DNA from 4 places in the Paenarthrobacter aurescens genome. Region 4 is predicted to be linked to each of the others. Evidence: riboswitches for the same ligand, from Rfam matches in the RefSeq annotation. Region 4 holds a riboswitch; each other region holds the start of a gene.

Region 1 (4,127 bases), 2.1 Mb from region 4:
GGCCACCGCGGCAGAGCAAGCAGCCTTGGAAGCCGAGGTGGACCGGTACGGCCGGTTCCTGGGCATGAACACCACACTGGTGCGACGTGGCGGGAACGGTCCAAGGGCACAGGACTAAGCTGGGGTGAGACCTAGGAGGCCTGCACCGTGAACAATCTGATCTTCTGGATCATCGTCTGCTCGTGGCTGATTCCACTCGGAATCCGCATGTATAACCGCTCCCGGGCGCGCCGGATCCAACACGGAGACTTTCGCGCCCCAGGGTATCCCCCGCAGAATCTGCCCGGCCCAGGCTACCCGCAGCAGCAGTACCCGCCGCAGCAGCACCCAGGACAGCAGTATCCGCCGCAGAACTACCCGGGCTATCCGTCCGGGCCGAGCACCATCCGCCCCGCGGATGACGCACCGCAGTCCGGGCCGCCGTCGAGCCCGTCATCCCCCAGCACGTTTCCCGCAACGTACGGTTCGGAGCCGCAGGGCTTCCGTGCGCGCAAGCTCGCCGAGCTGGACGCGAAGTTCAGCAACGGCGAGATCGCCATGGAGGACTACATGCGGCAGCGCGGCGAGATCATGAACGGCTGAGTTGCCGGTTCAGGCGAAAAACGCTTCGCGAAGCTGTGCTGACAGCTGGCCGATTTCGGTGAGGAAGCCGTCATGGCCGATGGGCGCCTCAATGACATGAACCGGCACTTCGCCGGGGAGCGCAGCAGCAAGTTCCCGTGACTGCGCCGGGAAGTAGAGCCTGTCCGTGTCCACTGCCGCCACAAAGAACTCCGCCGTGGCGAGGGACAGGGCTGTCTCCAACGAGCCGCGGTTCCTGGCGACGTCGTGGGACATAAGGGCCTCGGTGATGGCGATGTAACTGTTGGCATCAAAACGGCGGACCAGTTTGTTTCCCTGATGGTCCAGGTAGCTTTCAACTTGGTATCGGCCCCGCTCCCCCAAAACGGCAGCAGCCAAAGGGCTTTCCTGATGCTGGGCTTCCCTGCCGAAGCGTAAGTCCAGCTCCAACGCCGAGCGGTAGGTGATGTGGGCGATGCGCCGGGCCAACGCCAAGCCGTGCTCCGGCGCAGTACCACCGTAGTAATCGCCGTTGTTGAAGTTGGGGTCCTGCCTGATGGCCAGGGTTTGGGCCTGGGCGAAAGCGATTTGTTCGGCCGTGCTGTAGGCGCCCACCGAAATCACTGCGCAGCGTTTGACCCTGTCCGGGAACGTCACAGCCCATTCAAGGGCGCGCGCGCCGCCCATGGACCCTCCCAGGACTGCGTGCCAGGCCTCGATTCCCAGTGCGTCAGCGAGGCGCGACTCAGCCTCAGTGCTGTCGCGCAGGGTGACCAGCGGGAAACGTGAGCCCCACGGGCGTCCGTCCGGCGCTTCTGATGATGGGCCGGTGCTGCCGTAACAGCCGCCCACGATGTTGATGGAGATCACGAAGTACTTGTTGGTGTCGATCGTGGCACCGGGCCCAACCAGCTGCTCCCACCAGCCTTCTTCGTCCGTCGCGCCGCGCGCTACATGGGTGCTGCCGGTAAGTGCGTGCTGGATCAGCACCGCGTTGGAAGCATCAGCGTTCAGCTTCCCCCACGTCTCGTAAGCAAGCACCACGTCCGGGAGGAAACCACCGGCTTCAAGTTCCAGCGGTCCTATGCCAACGTACTTGACGGTTCCGTCTTCTTCTCCGGATTTTGGGAGGGCTGTAGCAGTAATGGTCATTCCTTTGACACCTTAACCTCGCGCTTGCCCGTCGCCTTGCGTGCGAACAGGCCAGGTCTTCACCCGGGGCACCCCACCGCGGAGGAGGGTTGCCGGCCAGCAAGCCGGGGCTTTTTGCTGGCACTCATGACCTAATACCAAGAGTCTAGGAAACGCAGGGTGGTTATGGCGAAGAATGTGACAACAGTGTGACGGTTTTGGGCCTCATCATTCATGGACGGGCTCTCAGGGCTGCCGCCCGGCGAATAATCGTCGGCACGGGCGGCAGCCTGGACAGTGCAGGGAGCTCTGGACGTCAGGCGCCCTTTGCGGCCCGGAATCCGGCTTCGAGGTCGGCAATGATGTCGTCGACGTGCTCAATGCCCACGGACAAACGCACCAAGCCGGGGTTGACGCCTGCAGCCAGCTGCTGTTCCACCGTCAACTGGCTGTGGGTGGTGGAGGCCGGGTGGATCACCAGTGAGCGGACGTCGCCTATGTTGGCAACGTGCGAGTGCAGCTCGAGGCCGTCCACAAAACGCTTACCGGCTTCCACGCCGCCCTTGATGTTGAAGGCAACGATTGCGCCTGTGCCCTTGGGTCCGTACTTCCGGCCACGGTCATACCAGGGGCTCGAGGGCAGGCCGGCGTAGGCGACCGATTCGACGTCGTCGTGGCTTTCCAGCCATTCAGCCACCTTGGTGGCGTTGGCAACATGACGTTCCACACGCAGGCTCAGGGTTTCCAGGCCTTGGGCAATGAGGAAGGCATTGAAGGGCGAGACAGCAGAGCCGAGATCCCGGAGCAACTGAACGCGGGCCTTGAGGATATAGGAGAGGTTGGCGCCCAGGGCACCGTCCTTGCCCAGGTCGCGCGCATACACCAGCCCGTTGTAGCTGGGGTCCGGGGTGTTGAAGCCGGGGAAACGCTCCGGATCCTTGCCGAAATCGAAGTTGCCGGAGTCCACAATCACTCCTGCGATTGCCGAGCCGTGACCACCCAGATACTTGGTTGCGGAGTGGACCACAATGTCAGCACCCCATTCAATGGGGCGGATCAGGTACGGCGTTGAAAGCGTGTTGTCCACGATCAGGGGCACGCCGGCCTGGTGGGCCGTGCGGGCGATGCCCTCGATGTCCAGCACGTCCTGGCGGGGATTGGAAACAACTTCGCCGAAGAACAATTTAGTGTTCGGCTGTACGGCGTCACGCCACTGCTCCAGATTGTCCGGATCTTGAACGAAGGTGACGGAGATGCCGAACTTCTTCAGGGTGTGGGCCAGCAGGTTGTAGGTTCCGCCGTAGAGGCTGGGGCTGGCCACGATGTGATCACCGGCTTCGGCGATGTTCAGGATGGCGAACGTCTCAGCTGCCTGTCCGGAGCTGAGCAGGAGAGCACCCAGACCGCCCTCAAGGCTGGCGACCCGCTGCTCCACGGCATCCTGGGTGGGGTTGCCGATCCGCGTGTAAATGGGAGCGAGTTCGGCCAGGGCAAAGCGGTTGGCTGCACTCTCGGCGCTGGGGAACACGAAGGACGTGGTCTGGTAGATCGGGAGCGAGCGGGCCCCGGTGGCTGAGTCAGGCTCCTGACCGGCGTGGATCTGGCGGGTTTCGAAAGACCATCCTTGGGACATGGAGTTCTCCTGTTCGTGACGCATGGGTTTGGCACGCAATGAGCGTGACCTTGGAATTGCTGTGGAGCAGCTGAGCTGGGGCCAGTCTAAGAACAGTCCGGACGCCGGGACAGCTTTATGACGCCGGTGGAATCTTTCGGTCTCCCAGCGTCCTTCCATGACGTCCAGCGGAGATGGTTGCGCACATCCTATGTTGGTTAGGCTTGACTTAGCTGAGACCCTGATCACAAAGTGCCAAGATGAAGCCATGCGCATGGATCACGTCTCTTACGCCTGTGAACGAGATGGCCTTTTGGCCACCACCGAACGAATTTCCGCGGCACTGGGAGTGGACGCTGTCCGGGGCGGAGTGCACCCGCGCTTTGGCACCCGGAACATGATCATTCCCCTTGCGGATAACAAGTACCTGGAAGTGGTGGAAGTCCTGGACCACCCCGCTTCTGACAAAGCACCCTTTGGCCAGGCAGTCCGTGCACGCTCGGCTGCCGGCGGTGGATGGATGGGCTGGTGCGTCGCCGTTGACGACCTCGCCCCCTTCGAAGACCGCCTCGGCCGCGCCGCTGTCCCGGGCAACCGCAAGTTCCCCGACGGCCGCGAATTGGTGTGGCAGCAGATTGGCATCCTCGGCCTGATCGCCGATCCCCAGGTGCCCTACCTGCTCAAGTGGGAGGGCGACCCCTCACTGCACCCGTCCAGGATTTACGAAAGCGACGTCAAGATGTCCAGCCTCACCATTGCAGGCTCGGCTGAGCGCGTCACCGAGTGGTTGGGTGAGCCCGTGGAGAAGCCGCTTGAGGACGTG
Region 2 (4,127 bases), 1.6 Mb from region 4:
AATCTCCAATCACCAGCACAGAGACTTCTCCACTTCGCAGGAGTATCGTCGAGAACCCCAACCTCTGTGCATCAGCTCCAAGGACCGTTCATGGAATCTTCGGCTATAAACATCGCAATCGTGGTGGTGTACCTGCTCGCCATGCTGGCATTCGGCTGGTGGGGCAAGTCCCGCACCAAGAACAACAGCGACTTCCTGGTGGCCGGCCGCCGCTTGGGACCCTTCCTTTACACAGGCACCATGGCTGCAGTGGTCCTGGGCGGCGCATCCACCGTGGGCGGCGTCGGCCTGGGCTACAAATTCGGCATCTCTGGCATGTGGCTTGTTGTGGCAATCGGTTCGGGCGTGCTGCTGCTCAGCCTCCTGTTCGCCGGCACCATCCAGAAGCTCAAGATCTACACGGTCTCCCAGATGCTGACCCTCCGCTACGGCAGCACGGCAACGCAGACCTCGGGCATTGTCATGCTGGCGTACACGTTGATGCTGTGCGCTACCTCTACCGGCGCGTACGCCACCATCTTTGTGGTCCTCTTCGGCTGGGAGCGTTGGCTCGCCATCGCAATCGGCGGCGCGATCGTCCTGGTCTACTCCACCATCGGCGGAATGTGGTCCATCACCCTTGCAGACCAGGTCCAGTTCGTCATCAAGACCGTGGGCATCTTCTTCCTCATGCTCCCGTTCGCCCTGAACGCTGCCGGGGGCCTCGACGGCATCCGTGCACGCGTCGATGAGAGCTTCTTTGACATCGGTGGCATCGGCCTCCAGACCATCATCACCTACTTCGTCGTTTACACCCTGGGCCTCCTGATCGGCCAGGACATCTGGCAGCGCGTCTTCACCGCCAAGACCCCCACCGTGGCGCGCTGGGGTGGCGCCACCGCTGGCGTCTACTGCATCCTCTACGGTTTCGCTGGCGCCCTGATCGGCATGGCGGCCAACGTTGCCCTTGCCGGCGTCGAAATCGCTGCCAAGGATGACGTTTACGCCGAGGTGGCCACCCGCCTCCTGCCCATCGGCATTGGCGGCCTGGTGCTCGCCGCTGCTGTGGCCGCCATGATGTCCACCGCCTCCGGTGCACTCATTGCTGCGGCCACCGTGGCCCGCGCAGACGTCATGCCGTTCGTTGCCAGCTGGTTCGGCAAGACGGTGGACACTTCCGACTCCGACAACCCTGAGCACGACGTCAAGGCCAACCGTTACTGGGTCCTCGGGCTGGGAATCGTAGCGATCATCATCGCCATTTCCACCAAGGACGTGGTGGCAGCGTTGACAATCGCCTACGACATCCTGGTGGGTGGCCTGCTGGTGGCCATCATCGGCGGCCTGGTGTGGAAGCGCGGAACAGGCATTGCCGCAGCATGGTCCATGGCTGCCGGTTCAGTGGTAACCCTGGGAACCATGATCATCCTCGAGATCAATGCGGAAGTTCCGCTGGACGGCATCTATGCCAACGAGCCCATCTACTTCGGCCTGATCGCCTCGGCACTGGTGTACGTAGTGGTTTCGCTGGCCAGTAAGCCCACCGATCCGGCCGTCATGAAGGCTTGGACGGACCGTGTGGCCGGAACCCGCGTGGCAGAGGAAGAACTCACCACGCCCGCCCCGTAAGCAAGGGCAAAGAAACAAGCAACGCTCGACGGCGGCGCCTCCCCTTTACGGGGCGGCGCCGCTTTGCGTTGGCGTACTGAGACGCAGAACTCGAGTGGCGTTGCGGGGCCCGCTCTGCGCCCCAAAACAACCACAAACCACGCACACCAGGCCCCACAACACCAGGGGCTCCACGTTGCGGGGCCCGCTCTGCGCCCCAAAACAACCACAAACCACGCAAACCAGGCCCCACAACACCAGGGGCTCCACGTTGCGGGGCCCGCTCTGCGCCCCAAAACAACCACAAACCACGCAAACCAGGCCCCACAACGCAGGGGTGTGGGGTAGGGTGGTCCCAGCTTCAAGAGATGTGGCGCCAAGCTCCGACTTGCCACACGCCAACCCCATGTTCACGGGTGGTTCGGATGAGGAAGCGGCCCGTCCCGGACCAGAGACAACCGAGCGGGCAAGAGCACTCCCCCAAGGAGCAATCCCTTGCCGTACCAAGGCGATACCACCCACCCCGCAAGCACCCCAGCAGCAGTAAGCACCCCAGCTCTAACCGCCGCCGGGACGGTGATGGTGATTCCCGCCGTCGACCTCTTCCTGGGCACGGTGACAATTACTACCAAGGCAGGAACGGAGCACTTCAGATATTCCGAACCGCAGCTGATAGCTCAGGCGCTGGCCCAGGCCGTCCGGCCGACGCGCTGGTGTGTAGCCACGAAGACCCTCACGGTGGCGGTTGCCGGCGCAGGCAAACGCGCAGGCGTGGAAAGGAACTTCGCCCTGAACCACGCACAGCAGCGCTAGATTTCCTCGTCTTCTTCGCGGAACTCTTCGGTCTCGTCAATGGGGACTACGCGTTCGTCGTCCTCAGGTGCGTCTACTTCCTCAACCCAGGGTTCGTCCACTTCCTGGTCCTCGGCGTAGTCGTAGGCCGGGTCGGACTCGATGGTTGTCCGTTCCGGGTAGTTGCCGTGTGATTCGGTGGTGTTCATGATGCAACCTCCGTCTCGTGGGCCTGTTCTCCCAGGCAGTTCAGCCCGTTGACCCGAATGCAGGAATCCAAGGGTGGGAGGCCCCCATTCCCCTGTCCCTCCATCTGAGCACCGGCTCAACCGAGGGTCAAGGAGCCCCGGAAATTACGGTGCGCCGAACATTCCCACTAAGGAATACCGGCCAAAAATCCGCGGGAATAAGCGGTAGTGTGGGGCATGCAATGGGGCCGCTACTACCCCACCCAGCACAGGAGATAAAGTGCAGATGCACCAGGAATCCACCAGTTCGTCGAGCCCCGCTCCGGACCCCACCCCCGATTCGGCAGCAGCCGGGAACGCCGGCACCCCAGCAGCTGCACCGTCGAACGCGGACATCCGCCGCTGGCGCCAGTACCTGGCCGATGAGCGCGCCGAGGCTGCCGTCTACCGTGAGTTGGCCCAGCGGCGTGACGGCGAGGAGCGCCAGATCCTTCTGGCCCTGGCCGAAGCTGAAGGCCGGCATGAGGCCCATTGGCTCAAGCTCCTTGGCGAGCATGCCGGAATGCCCAAGGCAGCATCCACCCGTAGCCAGTTCCTGGGTTTCCTTGCCCGCAACTTCGGCTCGGTTTTTGTGCTCGCGTTGGCTCAGCGCGCCGAGGGCCGTTCCCCTTACGGCACCGAACCTGCAGCAACTCCTGCCATGGTGGCCGATGAACAAATCCATGAAGAAGTGGTCCGTGGCCTTGCCACCCGCGGACGCAACAGGCTTTCCGGGACCTTCCGCGCTGCTGTTTTCGGCGCCAACGACGGCTTGGTGAGCAACCTTTCCCTGGTGATGGGCATGGCGGCAACCGGCGTTCCCAGCCCGGTGGTCCTGATGAGTGGCGTGGCCGGTCTTCTAGCCGGTGCGTTGTCCATGGGCGCGGGCGAGTACGTCTCGGTCCGCTCCCAGCGTGAACTGCTCAATGCCACCTTGCCCACGCAGGCAACTCTCACTGCGGCACCGTCCCTGGACATCGAACACAACGAGCTTGTCCTGGTCTACCTTGCCAGGGGCATGACCCGTGAGGCGGCGGAGCACCGCGCCGCCGAGCGCATGGGCTTGTTCAGCTGCGACTGCGATCCGAGCCTGTCCCTGCAACCGGAAAAACCACCGGCCGATGAGCACGAATCCGTTGGTTCCGCATGGGGCGCTGCCATGTCCAGCTTCTGCTTCTTCGCCTCAGGTGCAATAGTGCCTATCCTTCCCTTCATTTTTGGCATGACGGGCATTGCGGCCTTGATGGTTGCCGGGGTCCTGGTGGGCATCGCCCTTCTGGCCACAGGCGCCGTGGTGGGTTTGTTGTCCGGAACGTCTCCGTTGAGCCGCGGCCTGCGGCAGCTGGCTATTGGCCTGGGAGCGGCGGCAGCCACGTACGGGCTGGGCCTGTTGTTCGGGGCAACCATCATCTAAGTTTGGACGGCTCGGGCCGCAGACCGTAATGTTGGTTCGTCCTCCGCGCTGCCCCGCGTGACCAGGGCATCATGAATGGAGAACCGTGGACCCGGAGCGGGAAGCAA
Region 3 (4,127 bases), 1.1 Mb from region 4:
AGGGCAACCCAATGGCTTCACCGGGGGCATGGCCAAGGTGATCGTAGAGGTACCACTTCAGGTTGCCCAGGACTTTCTCGCGGGTGGCGTCGTTGGCGCGCAGATAGTAGCTGCGGGACTTGGTCAGTTCCATGATGTCTTCAGGTGTCAGGGCGTCTTGCCACGCGGTCACGTGGTGTTCCAGACCCTCGAACTCCGGGCCGATCACTGGGCGGAAACCGGGCTTGTGGACATCGCCTGCATGCATGATGCGGGAAAGGCGGTGTACCCAAGGCAGTGACGTATCCAACTGATTCCAGATGAGCCCCAAAACTCCGTGGGGCCGCAAAATCCGGGCAATCTCGGTGCTGGCTGCGAGGGGTTCGCACCAGTGCCAGGCCTGGGCAACGCTGACGACGTCGAATGCTGAGTCCGCCAGTCCAGTTGCCTCTGCCGTTCCCTCCAGCGCCATGACGTGGGGGTAGGCCCTTCGAAGTTGCTTCAGCATGTCCGCGGAAGGGTCGACGGCGGCGACCTCGAGTCCGCGTTCGACGAGCAATGCCGTGAACTTGCCCGTGCCTGCTCCAAGGTCGGCCGCGGTTTGAGCCCTTGCGGGAATCAGCCAGTCCGCTGAATCACCGGGATACCCCGGACGTACGCGCTCGTAGTGTTCTCCGCCGTCCTGAAAGCTCTGGCCGAGTTCGAGCCGACGGATGGCGGCCAGCTTTGGACCCCTCGGTCCGGCTGGTCCGGGGATGCCTGCCGCAAGGTTTGCGGCACCACCCTGGGAGGACATGGACACGCGGAACTCCTTTGGAGGGTGGCAAAAAGTACCCTACGAATTTACCGCATTGTCCCTGTCCGGCACTGCCCCAGCTGCCCACCTCAGCAGAAGGTGCAGACTCTTTTCTAGTCGACGGTGCAGGGAGCTGCGCCCGCGGTGCCTGGAGTATTCGGCGCCCACTCCGGGTAGCTGCGGTGATCGTTGGCCGGGACCCAGCGGCCTTCGTCCACCACATAGTCCCACCCGAGTCCGTTGCGCTTGAGTTCTTCGATGCCTGCCAGCAGCCGCGTGGCGTCCTCCAGTCGGGAGCCCACGCCGAAGCTCGCCCGCAAGGATCCTGAGGGGAGCCCAAGGCGCTTGAGGAGCGGGTGGGCGCAGAAGCGGCCATCCCGCAGGCCAACGCCATGTTCCGCCGCCAAATAAGCGGCAACCAGTCCGGCGTCGAATCCTTCCACCGAGAAATTGACCACGCCGATGGTGTCCAGTGAATCGTTGAAGATCTTGTGGACGGTCACGCCGTCAATGGCTTCCAGCCCTTTCACCAGGTATGAGCGGATGGCAGTTTCGTGGGCGTGCCATGCATCCTGGTCCAGGCCTGCGAGCACCTGGGTGGCCCGGGCAAGAGTTGCGGCACCGAGCACGTTGGGTGAGCCGCCTTCGTGTCGCGCGGGTCCGGCTGCCCAGCTGACTGAGTCCAGGCGGGCTTCGCGAACCGCTCCACCGCCGGCCAGGTGGGGAGTTCCGGCGTCGAGCCAATCGGGACGGCCCACCACGACGCCGGCACCAAAGGGGGCGTACAGCTTGTGTCCGGAGAAGACGACGTAGTCGACGTCAGCCTCGGCGATGTTGATTCGGCGGTGCGGGGCGAGCTGGGCCGCGTCCACCACGATTCTTGCGCCGTGTTCGTGGGCCAGCGAAGCCAGACGTGCTATGGGGAGGATTTCGCCGGTGACGTTCGAGGCGCCGGTCACTGCCAGCAGGCTTACCCCGCCCTGGGCGAGCTCGCCGCGGAGCTTGTCCAAGGTTTCAGCCAAGGTGGGGGCCGCCACCACGCTGCGGTGGGGGACTCCCTGCCAAGGAAGCAGGTTGGCGTGGTGCTCGATGTCCAGGTATAGGACTTCACCGGTGAACTCGCCGGCCACCCGGGGCAGGCACCCGGCCAAGAGGTTCAGGGAATCCGTGGTGTTCCGTGTGAAGATCACGGAGTCATCAGGCCGGCCGCCCACAAAGTCACGGACAATGTTTCGGGAATTCTCGTACACGGACGTGCTGATTTGGGAGGCATACCCGGCTCCCCGGTGCACGCTGGCGTAATAGGGAAGGACTTCGTTGAGGTAGGCGGAGACGATGCTCAAGGCCGGAGCCGATGCGCCGTAGTCGAGGTTTGCGTAGCGTACGTGACCACCTTGGATCAGTGGTGCCTGCAGTTCAGCGCCGGTGACTGCGGCGAGCGGACGGACCGCTGCGGCTGCCTGGGGCAGTGACTCGTCTACAAGGGACGCAATGGTGTTTGAGTTCAACGTGACAGTGCTCATGGGACCTCGCTCAAGAGGGACCCCCGTTGGGGGATCCGCGCTTGCCGCATCCGTTCCGGACCGGCCGGGTCGTCACCCGGGGCACCCCACCGCGAATGGAGGGTTGCCGGCCAGCAAACCGGGGTTTAGCGCTGGCACTCGTGACCTGTAAAAAAGGCTAAGGCACGGGGCGGGACGCTTCCAAAGCGACCGCCGTTTATTAAGCCCTTTGTTACGTTGGATGCGATTTGGACTTTCCAGCGAATAAAAGACTGTGGAGACCCCCAAAAAAGGGGTCCCCACAGTGGAATATTCAGCTCTTGCCAAGGGTTCGGTTGTTAGAGAAGGTCGTCCAGCCCGGGGTTCAGCCGCTTGAGGACTTCGGAGTGCAGGATGGAATTGGTAGCCAGTGCATTGCCGCCGAAGGGACCGTCTTCGCCCTCCAAGGAGGTAAACCGGCCACCTGCCTCAGTGACAATAGGGACCAGTGCAGCCATGTCATAGAGGTTCAACTCCGGCTCGCACGCGATGTCCACCGCACCCTCGGCCACCAGGCAATAGGACCAGAAGTCACCGTAGGCGCGTGTGCGCCAGATGTCCTCGGTGAGCCCCAGGAATTCATCCAGGTTGCCGCGTTCCTTCCATCCCGAGAGGCTGGAGTAGGACATCGAGGCGTCGGCAAGCCGGGAAACATTGGACACCTTGAGTCGTGTTGCCGAGGCCAGGGAGCGGCCCATGTAAGCGCCCATGTCCTTGGCAGCCCACCACCGTTTGCCCAATGCCGGCGCGCTGACCACTCCCACCACGGGTTCGCCTTCGTCCACGAGGGCGATCAGCGTTGCCCACACCGGGACGCCCCGGACAAAGTTTTTGGTGCCGTCAATGGGATCGATGATCCACCGACGCGAACCGTGCCCACTGCTGCCAAACTCCTCGCCAAGAACCGCATCCCGCGGGCGTGAACGGGACAATTGGCCGCGGATTGCTTCCTCCGCGGCCTTGTCAGCGTCCGTAACCGGCGTGAGGTCCGGCTTGGTTTCGATCTGCAGGTCCAGTGCCTTGAAGCGATCCATGGTCTGGGCATCGACTGAATCAGCGAGGACGTGGGCAAGGCGCAGGTCATCGTTGTAGGTGGAAACGGGTTGGGTCATGCCACCAAACTATCCTGAAACGCCCGCTGCAGTGGGGAGGTGAAGCCGCCGCCCATCAGTTGACGGTTCCAAGCTCCTTGGTCTCTTTGGCTTCCAGGCGGGGGTCGGCACCCAGCAGGCGGCGCAAGGATGCCAACCGTGCCACTCCAGATGGGCCGGCATGGCCATCATTTACCCACGCATCCAGCCCGCAATTCGTAGCGTTGGCACCGTGCTTGCAGCCGCGGTCGCAGGTCTCCGTACCGGGCTCCAGGTCCGGGAACGAGTGCAGGATCCGGTCCGGGTCAACGTGGGCCAAACCAAAGGAGCGAATGCCGGGCGTGTCAATGATCCAACTGCCGGACGGGGCATCATCAAGCTTGAGCGCCAAGGCTGAGGACGAGGTGTGCCGTCCTCGTCCGGTTACAGCGTTTACCCCGCCCGTGGCACGTTCTGCGCCGGTCAGGGCATTGACCATGGTGGATTTGCCTACGCCGGAGTGGCCGAGCATTACGGTGACTTTCCCACCGAGGTGTGAGCGGAGCTGGGATACCGCGTCTTTGTCCAGACGGGCGGAGAGCCCGTCATCGGAGCGGGCGTCAATGCCGCCGGCCTCGGAGTCGGCGGTGCGGCTGATGATCACCGGAAAGTCCAGGCTCAGGTAATTGGCCAGGAGTTCGGCCGGATCTTTGACGTCAGCCTTGGTGATGAGCAGCAGCG
Region 4 (4,127 bases):
TTCTCCAGATCCGAGATGAGATCCTCCACGTCTTCAAGTCCCACGGAGAGGCGGACCACGCCATCGGAAAGCCCGATCGCCGCCCGACCTTCAGGCCCCATGGCCCTGTGGGTGGTGGTGGCGGGGTGGGTGATGAGTGACTTGGAATCGCCCAGGTTGTTGGAGATGTCGATGACGCGGAGGCCGTCGAGCAAGGCGAACGCAGCCTCTTTTGCTGACCGCCCGGCCGAGGGGGACAGTTCGAATGTCAGCACCGTGCCGCCCGCCTTCATCTGCTTCGCAGCAAGCTCGTACTGCGGGTGGGACTTGAGCAACGGGTACTTGACCCAGCTGATGGCAGGCTGCTGCTCGAGCCACTCTGCGATCTTCAAGGCGGACGCCGAGCTGTGGTTTACGCGCAGCCCTATTGTCTCAAGGCCCTTGGTCAGCACCCAGGCATTGAACGCGGACAACGAGGGGCCGGTGTGCCGCATGAGTTGCTTGACCGGACCATCAATGAATTCCTTGGTGCCCAGGATCGCGCCGCCCAGGACACGTCCCTGGCCGTCGATGTGCTTGGTACCGGAGTACACGATCACATCGGCGCCCAGCTCACCGCAGCGTTGCAGCAGGGGAGTGGCGAATACGTTGTCCACCACCACGGTGGCCCCGGCGGCATGCGCCAGATCACTGACCGCGGCGATGTCCACGATCTCCTGCATGGGGTTGGAAGGTGACTCGAAAAAGACCGCAGTAGTGGGCTCGGAGAGGGCTTCGCGCCACTGGTCCAGGTCCGGGCCGTCCACGAACACCGTATGGACGCCCCAGCGGGGCAGGATCTCATTGAGGATCACAAAGCAGGATCCGAACAAGGACCGGGCAGCTACCACGCGGTCGCCGGCAGCCAGGAGAGCGCCCAAGGCGGTGAAGACCGCAGACATCCCTGAGGCCGTGGCAAAGCATGCCTCGGTTCCCTCGAGCAGCCGCAGCCGCTCCTGGAACGTTGCGACGGACGGGTTGCCGTAACGGGAGTAGACGAAGCGCTCGTCCTCACCGGTGAAGGCACGCTCGGCCGCAGCGGCGGATTCATAAACGAAGCCTGAGTTCAGGAAAACGGGTTCGGACGTTTCCTGGAAGTTGGTACGGTCAAGGCCACCGCGGACGGCCTGGGTGTCAGGGCTCCAGCCGGCGGCGTCAGGATTGAAGGTCACTTACTCGGTCCCCAGATTCGTAGGCAGGCCACGGTTCTTCCAGCCGTTGACCGTGCGTTCGCCGTAGCGGTCCGGTTCGCCTTCAAAACCTTCCAGGACGTTGTAGGAGGTATAGCCGGCCTGCGTTGCGGCAATCGCGGCGGAGATGGAGCGCTGGCCGGAACGGCACAGGAACACAAGTTCAACTGAATCGTCCTCGGGTGCCTGCTGCCGCAAGTCCTCGATGAAACGGGAGTTGGGGATGCCGCCGGCGAGGTTCCACTGGATGAACAAGGGATCGTTTTCCGTGGCTTTGGTGTCCGGGATTCCGATGTGGGCCCATTCACCCTCGGTGCGGACATCCACCAGGATGGCGCCCTGTTCGAGCTTGGCCCACGCATCGTGCGGGGTCAGGTCACCTGCGTAGCTCATGCGTGGCCCTCGAATGCTTCGTTGTCTTCGTAGTTCTCAAGCTGGTCAACTGCACTGGCCACAGCGGCATCGGCATTGGCGATTGCGGCGGGCAGCACGATCGCTTGGGCCACAATGACGTCCGTGCCATTGAAGGTGGCTGCGGGGCTGCCATGGAGCACGTAGCCCTCGGCCAGGGCGTTGTGGATCCGCTCACAGAAATCACGGGTGTCAGGGCCTGTGATCAGGCGATAGGAAAGTTTTTCTTCAGTGGGTTCAGGCATAGCTGGTGCTCCTCAGTCACGCTTGCAGTTCGAGTTGTCGATACGCCGAGTAGTCACCTGAGGCACCCCGCCGGAGAGAGGGTTGCCGACCAGCAAGTCAGGGCTTTGCGCTGGTACTCATTACTCAAGAAAAACGTAACATCCACGGGCCTCGGGCTGCACTTGCGGGCTGTTGTCCGGCCGTCATGTTGCGTAACCGGCGGCTTCTTCATACTTTGTCCTTCAACTCACGGACGGCGGCACCCACCGTGGGGAAGAAATGGTCGGGCGTGAAACGGGCGGCTGTGCCAAGCCGGATCAACTTGTCCTTGACCGGTCCCTTCAGTTCGGCGAACACGAGGTCCACACCTTTGCTGGCCAGCCACTCGTCCAGCGTGACGAGGTCATCCAGTGCCGTGGTATCAATCCCGGTAATGGGCTCTGCGGCGAGAATAACGTGGGTAACCGGTGCTGAATTCCCCTCCGGGGCTTCGTCAAACTGTTCGCGGACGAAGGCGGCCAGAACCTGCCCGTTGCCGAAGAAGAGAGGCGCATCAAAGCGGAGGATCAGGAGTCCGGGGATGCGGGCGCCATCAGGATGCCGCTCGAGGTCGTGGTACCCGGGGAGCCCGTCTTCAGCTCCGAGTTCTGTCCGGTACGGATCCCAGGCCCTGCGGACAAAGTCCAGAAGTGCCAAGGCTATGGCCACCACGATTCCCTGCAGCACACCGACGGTAAGGACTCCCAAGAATGCCGCCAGCATCACCACTGATTCGCTGCGGCTCAGGCTGAGGAGCCGTCTGACGCCGGAAGGGTCAGCCAAGGCAATAGCAGCGGCAATGACCACCGCGGCCAGCGTTGCCGAAGGCAGGTATCCGGTAACCCCGGGTGCCAGGAGCATGAAGGCAAGGACCAGCACGGCACCAACCACCCCGGTCATCTGGGATTTGGCACCGGCGTCCACCGCCACAGGGGTGCGGGAGGTGCTGCCGGAGATGGGGAATCCGCCCAGCAGTCCGGTGGCCGTGTTGGCTGCCCCCAGCGCAGCCATCTCCCTGTTGCCCGAGACTTTCTTTCCTTCCTTGGCTGCCAGCGACTGGGACAGGACACCGGTGTCCGCGAAGGCCATAAGGGCAATGCCTGCGGCTGCGGGAAGCAGCGCCAGAGCATCCGCCCAGCCGATTCCTCCGAGCGCCGGCATTGGAAGCCCCTGAGGCAGGACGCCGGTGACCTTGACGTCGTCGTCCAGGCCCAAAACAGCTGTGGCAACGCACGAGCCAACCACCGCCAGCAGGACGCCCGGCACTTTCCATTTCAGGAGTCGCGGGATCCAAATGAGGGCAAGTGAACCGACGCCCAACAGCAGCGCAGCGATGTTGACCTCCCCGCCCAGCAATCCGGTGGTGACCTTTGCAAGCTTCTGCCAGATATCGCCGTCGGCCTCTATCCCCAGAAACGCCGGAAGCTGCGATAACGCCACCAGCAACGCGATTCCATTCAGGTACCCGAGCCTGATGGGTTTGGACAGCAGCCCGGTGATGGCGCCCAGTTTCAGCGCTGAGCCGGCGATCATGATGATCCCCATCAACACAGCCAACAGCCCGGCGAGGGCCACCGCCCTTTCACTGTTCCCGGCCGCGAGCGGCACAATAGCGGCAGCGATCATGGGCGCAAGGGAGGAATCCGGCCCCAAAACCAGAATGCGGGAAGGGCCCACCATGGCGTAAACCAGCAACGGGACAATGGTGGCGTAGAGCCCAGTGACGGGTGGAAGGCCCGCCGCCTGGGCGTAAGCCATCCCGGCGGGAACCAGCAAGGCAAAGAGAGCAGCACCCGCCACGGCATCATGCCGCAACCATTCGAGCTTGTACCCTTTGAGCGCCCAGATGTCCCCGAGACGGTCCTTGGCAGAGGTGCGGGTGGCTGAGGTCATACAGAGATCATTCCGGACCGGTGCTGTTTGCGGAACAAGGCGGACCCCTTATGTGGAAAATCCCAACCGTCAGGAGTCAGGCCCAAATATGACGTCCCGGGAGCATAATTGACCCAGTACGACCCCCTGTAACTTCGCATGAAATCAGGTCGCGGTGAACGGACATAGCGGTTCTACACTCAAGCCCATGCTGCATTTTGGATGGTTTGTGGGCCACGGGTTCGGTGTCCAGGGCTGGGGGACTCCCGGCTATGCTCTGGGCTACGACTGGAAGAAACCCGCCCTGTATCAGGACGCTGTGCGGGCCTTCGAGCAGTCCGGGTTGGACCTGTTCATCATTGAAGATTCCCT

Evidence for each region. Region 4 has a riboswitch for S-adenosylmethionine ahead of ABI796_RS17545 (DUF1737 domain-containing protein). Riboswitches for the same ligand answer to the same signal wherever they lie in the genome.
Region 1: it holds a riboswitch for S-adenosylmethionine, as region 4 does, so the genes downstream of both, ABI796_RS06900 (homoserine O-acetyltransferase) here and ABI796_RS17545 (DUF1737 domain-containing protein) in region 4, are expected to answer to the same signal.
Region 2: it holds a riboswitch for S-adenosylmethionine, as region 4 does, so the genes downstream of both, ABI796_RS05120 (hypothetical protein) here and ABI796_RS17545 (DUF1737 domain-containing protein) in region 4, are expected to answer to the same signal.
Region 3: it holds a riboswitch for S-adenosylmethionine, as region 4 does, so the genes downstream of both, ABI796_RS12455 (aminotransferase class V-fold PLP-dependent enzyme) here and ABI796_RS17545 (DUF1737 domain-containing protein) in region 4, are expected to answer to the same signal.

Annotation. Positions count from the first base shown of each region.
Region 1 is NZ_CP157456.1:1,489,246-1,493,372, reverse strand. It holds gene ABI796_RS06910 (winged helix DNA-binding domain-containing protein) at 1-118, shown strand, start outside; gene ABI796_RS06905 (hypothetical protein) at 148-582, shown strand; gene ABI796_RS06900 (homoserine O-acetyltransferase) at 592-1,713, opposite strand; SAM riboswitch class IV at 1,729-1,845, opposite strand; gene ABI796_RS06895 (bifunctional o-acetylhomoserine/o-acetylserine sulfhydrylase) at 2,009-3,349, opposite strand; gene ABI796_RS06890 (VOC family protein) at 3,573-4,127, shown strand, end outside.
Region 2 is NZ_CP157456.1:1,069,108-1,073,234, reverse strand. It holds gene ABI796_RS05125 (sodium:solute symporter) at 91-1,608, shown strand; SAM riboswitch class IV at 1,947-2,066, shown strand; gene ABI796_RS05120 (hypothetical protein) at 2,083-2,400, shown strand; gene ABI796_RS05115 (hypothetical protein) at 2,397-2,588, opposite strand; gene ABI796_RS05110 (VIT1/CCC1 transporter family protein) at 2,854-4,020, shown strand.
Region 3 is NZ_CP157456.1:2,685,771-2,689,897, reverse strand. It holds gene ABI796_RS12460 (class I SAM-dependent methyltransferase) at 1-775, opposite strand, end outside; gene ABI796_RS12455 (aminotransferase class V-fold PLP-dependent enzyme) at 889-2,298, opposite strand; SAM riboswitch class IV at 2,331-2,444, opposite strand; gene hisN (histidinol-phosphatase) at 2,616-3,428, opposite strand; gene ABI796_RS12445 (ribosome small subunit-dependent GTPase A) at 3,484-4,127, opposite strand, start outside.
Region 4 is NZ_CP157456.1:3,777,380-3,781,506, reverse strand. It holds gene ABI796_RS17555 (O-succinylhomoserine sulfhydrylase) at 1-1,190, opposite strand, end outside; gene ABI796_RS17550 (rhodanese-like domain-containing protein) at 1,191-1,601, opposite strand; gene ABI796_RS17545 (DUF1737 domain-containing protein) at 1,598-1,864, opposite strand; SAM riboswitch class IV at 1,878-1,989, opposite strand; gene ABI796_RS17540 (SulP family inorganic anion transporter) at 2,073-3,776, opposite strand; gene ABI796_RS17535 (NtaA/DmoA family FMN-dependent monooxygenase) at 3,931-4,127, shown strand, end outside.